Regions from separate parts of the Cohnella candida genome, predicted to be linked through region 2. Evidence: riboswitches for the same ligand, from Rfam matches in the RefSeq annotation. Region 2 holds a riboswitch; each other region holds the start of a gene.
What was found. Region 2 has a riboswitch for cyclic di-GMP ahead of EAV92_RS22635 (hypothetical protein). Riboswitches for the same ligand answer to the same signal wherever they lie in the genome.

Region 1: linked by a shared signal. The riboswitch ahead of EAV92_RS10450 (sensor domain-containing diguanylate cyclase) and the one ahead of EAV92_RS22635 (hypothetical protein) in region 2 are both predicted to bind cyclic di-GMP.
Region 3: linked by a shared signal. The riboswitch ahead of EAV92_RS22050 (DUF192 domain-containing protein) and the one ahead of EAV92_RS22635 (hypothetical protein) in region 2 are both predicted to bind cyclic di-GMP.

The regions. Positions count from the first base shown of each region.
Region 1 is NZ_CP033433.1:2,200,060-2,203,332, reverse strand. Features, by position in the region: gene EAV92_RS10460 (alpha/beta hydrolase) at 97-1,092, shown strand; gene EAV92_RS10455 (hypothetical protein) at 1,114-1,650, shown strand; cyclic di-GMP riboswitch class I at 1,731-1,821, shown strand; gene EAV92_RS10450 (sensor domain-containing diguanylate cyclase) at 1,903-2,751, shown strand; gene EAV92_RS10445 (response regulator) at 2,880-3,273, shown strand, end outside.
Region 2 is NZ_CP033433.1:4,880,843-4,884,115, reverse strand. Features, by position in the region: gene EAV92_RS22645 (hypothetical protein) at 1-19, opposite strand, end outside; gene EAV92_RS22640 (helix-turn-helix transcriptional regulator) at 95-1,090, shown strand; gene EAV92_RS22635 (hypothetical protein) at 1,142-1,429, opposite strand; cyclic di-GMP riboswitch class I at 1,472-1,557, opposite strand; gene EAV92_RS22630 (HD-GYP domain-containing protein) at 1,634-2,539, opposite strand; gene EAV92_RS22625 (DUF420 domain-containing protein) at 2,771-3,229, opposite strand.
Region 3 is NZ_CP033433.1:4,764,388-4,767,660, reverse strand. Features, by position in the region: gene EAV92_RS22065 (TadE/TadG family type IV pilus assembly protein) at 1-14, opposite strand, end outside; gene EAV92_RS22060 (A24 family peptidase) at 11-532, opposite strand; gene EAV92_RS22055 (Flp family type IVb pilin) at 624-830, opposite strand; gene EAV92_RS22050 (DUF192 domain-containing protein) at 856-1,221, opposite strand; cyclic di-GMP riboswitch class I at 1,310-1,402, opposite strand; gene EAV92_RS22045 (hypothetical protein) at 2,268-3,095, shown strand; gene EAV92_RS24660 (hypothetical protein) at 3,195-3,273, shown strand, end outside.

The DNA.
Region 1 (3,273 bases), 2.6 Mb from region 2:
CGCAGCACGAATCGAAAATTGTAAAAACGAAGCGGACTTTGATACACTGGAGTCAGCTTTTTTTCAGTTGAGGATCGATGCGGGGGAGTGCGGGGAATGAGAAAATTATGGATCGCGGCGGGAGCGGTCGTCCTGTTCGGTTTTGCGGCCGGTTGCGGAGCATCGGACGGCCAGCCTGCGGCGCAGACCGCCGCCTCTTCCCAGACAGCGGTTTCGACGCCGGCGGTTTCCGTACCTTCGGCTCCTTCCGCAACGGCGTCTGAGCAGACGTCCCGATCGAAGCCGCCCTCTCCCTCGCGATTGGAAAAGGTGAAATTCCACAGCAAAGCGTTAAACGCGGACAAGCGTCTGCAGATTTACTTACCGCCGGGCTACGACGCCAGCCGCCGTTATCCCGTTCTCTATTTGCTTCACGGATATTTCGGAACCGAGTCCGCCTGGATGCCGGAGATGCAGACGGATAAAGCGGCCGACCGTTTGATAGAGGACGGCAGCATCGAGCCGCTGATCATCGTCGCTCCGGAAATGGACAACAGCTACGGTCTCAATTCTTCCGACGCCTATCGGCTGGAGACTCCGAAGGATCCGGTGCATTCCCGTTACTATGGGCGCTACGAAGATTATATGGTACATGACGTCATCGGCTACGTGGATTCGCATTACAGCACCGAAGCCAGTAAGAAAAGCCGTTATATCGGCGGCTATTCCATGGGCGGGTTCGCGAGCTTGCATATCGCTTTCCGGCATCCCGATCTCTTCTCCAAAGTCGGCGGCCACAGCCCGGCGCTGTGGACGGATTGGTCGAGCGTGCCGCGGATGAAATCGTGGCTGTATCCGACCGCGGCGGAACGGAAGCGCAGAGATCCGGTCCAGCTCGCCCGCACGGCGGATCTCTCCGGGATGTCCGTCTATCTCGACTGCGGGGATAAAGACGACTACAAACTGTACGTCGGCACGTCCCAGCTGTACGACGCATTGCAAGCCCGCGGAATTCCGTCGGAGTACCACTTGGGCAGCGGCAACCACAGCCGGACGTATTGGAAAAGCCATATCGAGGATTACCTGCGCTTCTATGCCGGAATCCCATCGTAAGGAGAAGGGCAGGAGATCCGCGTGCTGACGGAAATGGATAAACGCACCTTCGACGCCCTGGATGACGATACGCTGGTGACGGCATGCGTGCGTACGGTCATCGCGGCGTACAAGGAATCGGGAACGCCGGGAGAGAACTTCCATGCGGGTCTCTTCGAGCGGCTCACCCCAGGCCAGCAAGCCCTGTTCTGGTTCCGGGTCTATTACGATCACGTAATCGTGTCCGCCGACGACTTCCGCTGGTGGACCTGCTATTTTCTCCCGCAGGCGCGCATCTGGGCGAATATCCGGCATTCCCTTCGGTTTTTCGGCGACGAAGCTCTCGTCCTCTTGCTGGAAGAGCTGGAAAGATCGCTGAGGAAGAGGGCGGCCGGTCAAGAGGAAGAAAACGGGGAGAACGATCTCGATCCGGGCGAGCTGTATTCGGACCCGGCATTACAGCCTATTTTCTCGCATGCTTTCGAGCGGTTCCGGGAGCTGGCACCCGATGTATCTCGTCGGATTGCCGGATTCATCCGGACGAAGCCCGTACATTTTGTTCGATTCGTACGCGGGTAGCGTTTCATTCATCAAGCGGACGGGTAATAATGAACGCCGGAACGATACGTGATTCACGAACCACGATACGCGAACCATCCGAAGCGAAAAGGCAAACTTGCTGAAAAGCGAGGACGCAAAACCTCGGGCCTAAGGAAACGATGGAGTTTCTAAGGCGGCCGGGTTACCGAAAGAGGTGGGCTTTGCCATGTCCATTCCTTTCGGGATGGACTTTTTTTGCGCTTCGGAGCGGTGAGACAAGGGGAAATTCCAATGGAATACGGTTATGAAGGAATCACGACGGAATACCATCTCCTTCGAGACGCAGTGCAATGCTTTTTCCAGACGCTAAGGGAAATCATACCTGCCAATACGTTTTTCGTCGCTGCAACCCAGGAGAGCGCCTACGTGCTGATCAGCGTTTACAATGCATCCGAAACCCTCGTCAAAGAAGGGGACACGCTTGCCCTTCCGGTTACGGGAAAACTCGGCGCTTGCAGCTTCCTGGGCATTCCGATCGTCCTTCGGGACGGCAGGACATTCGGCCAGTTTTGCGCCTTGGACCGGAAGCACGCTTTCACCCGAGAGGATGCGAGATTGCTTGAGAGAATGGCCGAATTGGTCAGCCGCTTGATCGAGGTGGAGGAAAACGCGATTTTCGACGATTTGACGGGCGTGTACCGCAGGAAGTACATGGAGGGTTTGTTCTACCACTTACCGACGAATGCGAAGAAAGCGATCGTTTTTCTGGATCTGGACGATTTCAAAAGCATCAACGATACCTACGGCCACGAGATCGGGGACGAGGTGCTGCGAAAAATCGGCGCCATCCTGAAGGAAATCGCCGTCGTCCATCAATCGGCAGCCTGCCGATATGCAGGAGACGAATTCGTCATCCTCCTTCCGGACGCCGGAGAAGAAACGGTGCTTGAGGCGGTGGACCATCTCATGGACCGCTTGTCGCGCCCGCTGCCGATCGGGGAGATGGCTTTGACGGTCTCGGCTTCCGTCGGAATCTGCCTCGAGGCTAGGACTTTGCAGGAATACATCCAAAGAGCCGATTCCGCGATGTACCAGATCAAACGGGAGAATAAGCACGGCGTGCGCATATACGCCGGTTGAAACGGCTCGGCGCCGCTTCCATGGGGAAGCGGCGCTTTTTTTTATAGTCTTTTAAGACTAGCCTCATTGTCACATCTTGTCGGTCCATATACAATGAGAGAGACAAGATATGGAAGCGGGGTTTGCCCTTGAAGCGCATTCTCATCACCGACGATTCTCCCATCATGCGCAGAAACCTGAATGCGATTCTCTCGAAGGCGGGCTATGAAATCGCAGCGGAAGCGGCCAATGGGGAAGAAGCCGTTCACGCCTACCGTAAACACCGTCCCGACCTCGTGACGATGGACATTACGATGCCTGTCATGGATGGACTCGAGACCGTCAAAAGGCTGATGAAGGAAGATCCGGATGCCCGGATTATCGTCATCAGCGCATTCGACCAGAGAAACATGCTGTTCCAAGCAATGGAGAACGGCGCGAAAACTTATTTGATCAAACCGATCACGGCAGACAAGCTGCTGGCGGCCGTTCGCCAGCAGCTTGAACCGTTATCCCGGGAGGATGGCGGCGCCGGCGGTACAA
Region 2 (3,273 bases):
TGATGGAGTAGTCAGACATCTTATTCTCTCCTTTGAGGTTTTATTTTACAAGATTGATTCTAAATTCCGAATGTATCAAAAAATGATACCTTTTATGAAAAATCAAAGCTACAATAAAAGCATGAAGAAAACAGAACGAGTAAACCTGATCATACGCTATATCAATAACCGCGCGCATTTCACGATTGCCGAGATCCAGCGGGAGTTCAAGATTTCCCGCGCGACGGCGATCCGCGACATTAACGAGATTCAGGAGATGGGTTTTCCGCTGACGACCGAACTGGGCCGCGGCGGCGGCTACTTCGTCATGCAAAATCAGTATCTGCCCTCCGTCCGATTTACGCCTGATGAACTGAGGGCGATTTTTATCAGCTTTATCGCGTCGAAAAATTCGCAGCTGCCTTATCTGCAAAATCGCCGTTCCATCACGGAAAAACTCATCGGCATCGCGCCGCAAACCCAGCAAGACGAGCTGATCGAGCTGAATCGTATCTTGCTTTTTGAAAATACGAATCCCGCCAATCCGAATCTCCTAGAGCTGGATGACGCGGCGCCTGCGGAATTGAACCAGCTGATATCGCTTGCCATGCGGGATAAACACTTGCGTTTGACTTATGAGCAGAGCCCCGGCTGGCCGCAGTTGATGGATGTTTATTTGCTGCATATTTTCAACTCTAACGCTCAGTGGCTGGTCGAGGTTTATGATTTGGATACGGATGAGTTTCGTTATTTGCCGGTTGAAATGCTGCGGGATTCGGCCATTGCCGAGAAAGAGATGAAGGGGTCCGAGCAAGAGATTTTGAGCAAAAAATTGCTTATCGCACGTAACGCCAATCTTGTCGTGAAGCTTGATGCGAGGGGGATTCAGCGTTTTAAACGTTTGCACCCGCCGGGAATCGTTTTGTCCTTTACCGGGATGTTCCAATCGAGCGGGATTTTCAATGTTCAGTTGGATGTGACGGATGAGGAGGCGCTGGCTTATTATGCGGACTGGCTTTTGTTTTTGGGGAAAGGGGTCGCGTTTGAACGGATTCCCGATGAGCTGCGAGTGATTTTGAATGAGCGTTTAGGGGTGCCGCCAACGTTATAAGACGTTTCACAAAGAAAAAACTACCGCCAGGACAGCGCCTGCGGTAGTTTTTCAGTTCGTGATTTTAAAAGGATCGAGGGCGAGAACCGGATCTCCGTTCACCGTAACCCAGTAATAGTAGTAGTTGTAAGAGAGGCCGGTCGGGTTGATCACGTTGTTGTAGAGCGATTGTTGCGTGTTAAACGTCAGGCTGCCCGTGTCTAACTTCGGAAGAGATAAAGGAAGATTGAGATTCACGTATTTATCGCTGGAAGAAGAATACGTTGCAGCGCCGGCCATTCCCGCAAACAGCATCTGGCAAGCCAGAAGGACTGTGCCGATCAGCAGCGTGCGTTTCATTTCGTTTCACCTCCGGTTGTTCGTAAAATAAAAAGCGCCTCTTTCGACAACTGGCTGCCATTCGTCTTCGACGGGAAGGCCCTGTAGTTTTGCGCCCTTATCTTTCGATAAGTTTGCCATTATCGGGAAGTGCTCAATTCTCTCAAAGGATTACCATTACTTGCTTGTTTACTATATCGATTTTTATCGAATAAGTCAATTCGATTACGTCAATTGATCTCCTAGCGATAAAAAGACTTTGACGATTTCCGGATGAAACATCGTACCGCTGCACCGCTCGATTTCTTGCAAAGCGGCCTCCCGCGGCCGTCCTTTCTGATAAACGCGGTCTATCGTCATCGCGTCATAGGCATCGACGATCGAGATGATGGCCGCCAGCTTGGAAATCTGATCCCCCTTCAATCCGTGGGGATAGCCTTTGCCGTCGAACCGCTCATGATGCTGCTCGACCACCTCTCCGACGATTCGCAAATCGGGCATGCCCGTTTCTTGAAGCATTTCTTTGCCGAATGTCGTGTGCAGCTTCATCTGCTCGTACTCGTCATCCGTTAACTTTTCGGGTTTGTTGAGAATGTGCTCCGGGATTTGCGTTTTGCCGATATCGTGAAGAAAGCCGGCCATATTGAGGATAAAGAGTTCATAGTGGGAGAGTCCCATTTTCTCTCCGACCAGCAAAGACAGCCGTTTGATCCGATCGCAGTGGTCGGAGGTGTAGCCGTCTTTTTCTTCGATTTTCACCGCTAGATCGAAATACTTCTGGACGGAACCGCTGTAATTATGAAAATAAGGGCGTGAAACGATATAGAGAAACTCGGTTTCCGTCGAAGCGATAAACAGGGCCATTTCGGTAACCATATGAGCGGTAATGGAGTCCCCTGGCCCGAGCACGACGTCTCCGTCCGACTTCTTCCAAACCAACTCTCCGGAGAGAATATGCGCGTGTTCCAGCGCCATCCAGCCTTCCTCTGGAGCGACCCAAACTTTGTACCCGGCCTCCAGTTTGTGGTGAATGATCTCCGTACCGTCGCCGGAAGCGACCAGGGATAGGACGGCGCCTTTGGTGGATACGCTCTCGATGAATTCGCCATTCCGAATGATGCTGATCCCCATGTCCCTCACATCCTCACGGTGACTTTTTTGTTTTCAGTATAACACTCGAAGGGCGTGGGAAGGGAGATAATACAGAAATCGGGAGCGAGCGTCAGCCGTTACCGACAGGTCGGCTGTCTGCGGACCACAGCCACTATTCAACCTGGTTAAAGGTTAACGCTTCAAAACAGCGGAGCAGGTGTAAAAAAGCCAGCCTCCATAATGGAGACTGGCTTGTCCGCTAACAGCATTTTAGAAAATGGCGTCGATGACCGGCTTGGTATGTCCGCCCGGATAAAACTGATACAGCAGGAAGTACACCGTCACTCCCGTAATCGCGGTGACGAACCAGATCGTCGCGGTGACGCGGCCCCATTTGCGGTGCTTTGCGAACTTCTGGCGGAAGGCCAGCGCGATCGTCGTGATGCCGAATACCGCCGCAACTGCCGCGAGTACGATATGGAACAGCAGGAAGACGAGATAGATCGGCTTCAAACTGTCCGGCCCGCCCCATTCCGTATTCCCTACGAAGATGGTACGGGACAAATAGATGATGAAGAAAATCAGAGCTGCCGCCGCTGCCGCAAGCATGACTTTCCGGTGCGCCTCTCTCTTCTTCCGCAAAATCAAGTTCCATCCGATCGCGACCAAAATCGCGCTTAGCGCAATGAACGACGTGCTGATCGCCGGCAAAACGTTGTACCAATCCATGAGGGAACCACCCGTCCAATCGACCGATTTTCTACGACTCCCAT
Region 3 (3,273 bases), 120 kb from region 2:
TGTTCCTTGATCATGCCGCCCCCCATCCTTTCAGCGCCAGGCAGAGGACCGCACCGCCCGCGATGGCGACTCCGTACGGGTAAGTGATGGATCCGGCGGTCCCGTCACCGCCTCTCATAACCGGGAACACCTTCATCCGAAGGCAAAAACAAACGAAACCCAGATACTGCATGCGCGCGCGCAGTCCTTCGTGTAACAACCAAACCCCGATCGCGATCACGGCGCCAATCAGCGCCATGTAGACGGCGGATTCGAGCACGAAGGCCATTCCCTTCAACATTCCGACCAGCGCCAGCATTTTAACGTCGCCCGCGCCCATTCCGCCCATGAGATAGGGGATTAGCAAAATGCCCAGGCCGACGAGGAAGCCGAGCAAGCCTTCAGCCAAACCGCTCCAGCCCCGCTGGCAAGCGTGAATGAGCAGCGCGGCGGCAAGCGATGGGAAAATGACGGCGTTGTAAATTTTCCGGTTTTTCAAGTCGGTCGCCACGCAGATCGCGGCAGCCGACAGCAATACGGCATTCGTCCACACGTCCGGTCCTCCTCGGAAAATGTCGTTCCGGCGGATAAAAGAAGGCCATACGCGAAGTCACGTATGGCCTTCCGACCGCTTATCGGATCCGTTACGGCGCCGGGGACGGGGTCGTTCCCATACGCGTCACGCCGTTGTTGACCGTGGTTTCCGCGTTGTTGAACAGCGCGATGATATGGTCACGCAGCAGAATCAGAGCGGCGACGACCGCCACCGCGATCAGGCCGAGCACGAGACCGTATTCCGTCATGCCTTGTCCTTCCTCTTGCTTCAGCAATCCCATCAGTTTTTTCATCATTTTGTTTCCTCCTCGTTTAATGGGGTTAAGTAATGGATAAATCGCTAAGTTCTTCGAATATGGCGGTATGTCCCAACTGGACTTCTTCACGGGTCAGCGTACCCGCCGGCAATTCGACGACCGAGCGGGTTTTCCGGAAGGAAATCCCGATGTTGCCCGGCTTAAGGCCATGCTCCATTCCGACGATCTTGCCCTCGGCATCCAGGTGCAGCACGTCCACCGGATATTTCATGAAGAAAGAATGGACCGCCCTGCAGGGCTGAATATGAAGGCCGGATCCTTCCGACAGAGACGGCGTCAGCATCAACCCGCGAAACCTTCGGAAAAACGTGTCCGCTTTTTCGATCCGCAAGCCCAGCTGCCGTCCGGTCTCCCGGATGACCAGCATCATGCGGTTCTCGCACCTCCAATCCCACGAAAAATAACCCGCCTTTTCCCGAAAGGGGGGTTCCCTAAAATAAAGAGAGCTCCCCGGATCTTTCGGCAGCTGGCTGGCGTAACGCGCCTTCATCGCGTCCTTAGCCCCTGTAGCTTTGCGTCGCCCGCTTTCGCGGGGTTTGCCTTTATCGAGACCCGGAGGAGCTTTGAGTTCGGCTCACCGGTTCGATGTGATTTCATCATAGCCCGATACATAATCTTCCTGAAATCCGACGTAAATATCAATTTTCTGAACATTTCGATATGTATAACGACAGGGATTGCCAGCGTATTTGGAGTAGGCCTGTCGTCCTGAAAAAGCGCATTTGGACCTAGTATGATGCTTGCTTGTTGGGTATTGATGCGCAGTTTTCATCCGATAACTTATAGAATTCACAAAATATTGAATTCTAGAAAGTTTATGTTTATCTGTGACTCCAGCCCCCTCCCCACCCGGACTAGGGAACTATCGCATCGTTGCGCCGTGATTGCGCCGAAATAGTCTCCCACAGAGACTATTTTGCTCTCTGCACCATGTTCCCACCGAAATAACGCGCCACAGAGACTATTTTGCTCGCTTCACCATGTTCCCGCTGAAATAACGCGCCACAGAGACTATTTTGCATGCTGCACCATGTTCCCGCTGAAATAGTCTCCCACAGAGACTAATTTGCTCGTCGCATCGTGTTCCCGCTGAAATAAGTAAAATACGTATACTTAAACCCTCTCGCACTCCCAACATCCGCCGAATTAAGTAAATCACATTTACTTAAACCCTCTCGCACTCCCACCATCCACCCACTTAAGTAAACCACGTTTACTTATGTGTTAATCCGGACGCCCACCACTCGCATCAAACGAACAAACGTTCCGCTGTTCTCTTGACACGACCGACTCCAGCGGGTTATAGTGGACGAAAATCAATGAACGCGCACCGGGAAGCACCCGTAAGCCAGGCTCAACAGCCTCGCTTGCGGGTGTTTTTTCGTTTTCCGGGCGCGCGAAAGGAGACCTTCGCTTATGAACGTCAAGCCGCTCATCACGAAAGCCTGGATTTGGTCATCGTTCCTTTTGATTTTGGCGACTGCCTTAGCCGCCCCTCCCGCTTGGGCCGCTTCACCGGATTTCACCGACTCCCAGAAGAAGGAGTACGAACGGACGCTTGCCGCGGCTGACGATACTTGGGGACCCAAACTGAAGCAGCAGCACTTGGATTACGTGGCGTTAAAACAGTCCGCTCTGGAATGGGAGCAGAAGGTTTCCGATCTCCATTACCGCAGCGAAGAGAAGCTGACGACGCTGCGCAAACGCATCCAGCAGATTGACGCGGACAAGCTCGCCAAGCTCAAAGCGGATGCCGAGCAGACGAAGAGCAGGCACCAGAAGCTGTTCGACCTCTACCGCAGCGCCAACCAACAGCTGGCTGCCGCGCGGAAAGTGAAGAACAAGACGCTGACCGCCCTGTTCCAAGCCCAGTCCGATGCCTACAAAATCCCCGTCCAGCTCGCCCGCCAGGAAATCAAAAACAAAGACGCCGCTTACCAGCAAGCCAGAAAGGCGACGTCCGCGAAAATGAAGAAGATCCGCGACGAACTTTCCGCGGTCTCCCCTCTTCAAGTGCAGATCCGAGCTTTGAAGAGCGCACTGAAAGCCCCGAAAGACAGCCAGTCGACGGTTTGGAGAAGCTTCACTCAGTCCCTCTCCAAACGCGACGCCAAACTGTCCGCCGGCTTGCTCGGCTCCGTGAATACCGCCACGCGGCAAATCGTCGAGCAGCATCGGAAAATGTACGAGCTGGAGGGACGGATTGCGGAAGTGATCCGGAAAGCGGAGGGCATGCTGGTTTAAAAGCACTGCCAGGCCACCCTCCACCACATCAATAAAAAACGGATCAATAAGCCATACTGTACAAGAACGAGTGCCAAGCTGACTTCCGAGGTGACGAACATGACGGGACGAAACAACCATCCGGATAACGACGGGCCTGCCGCTTCCCCCTCCCGCCTGGACCAATTCGGGGACAAGC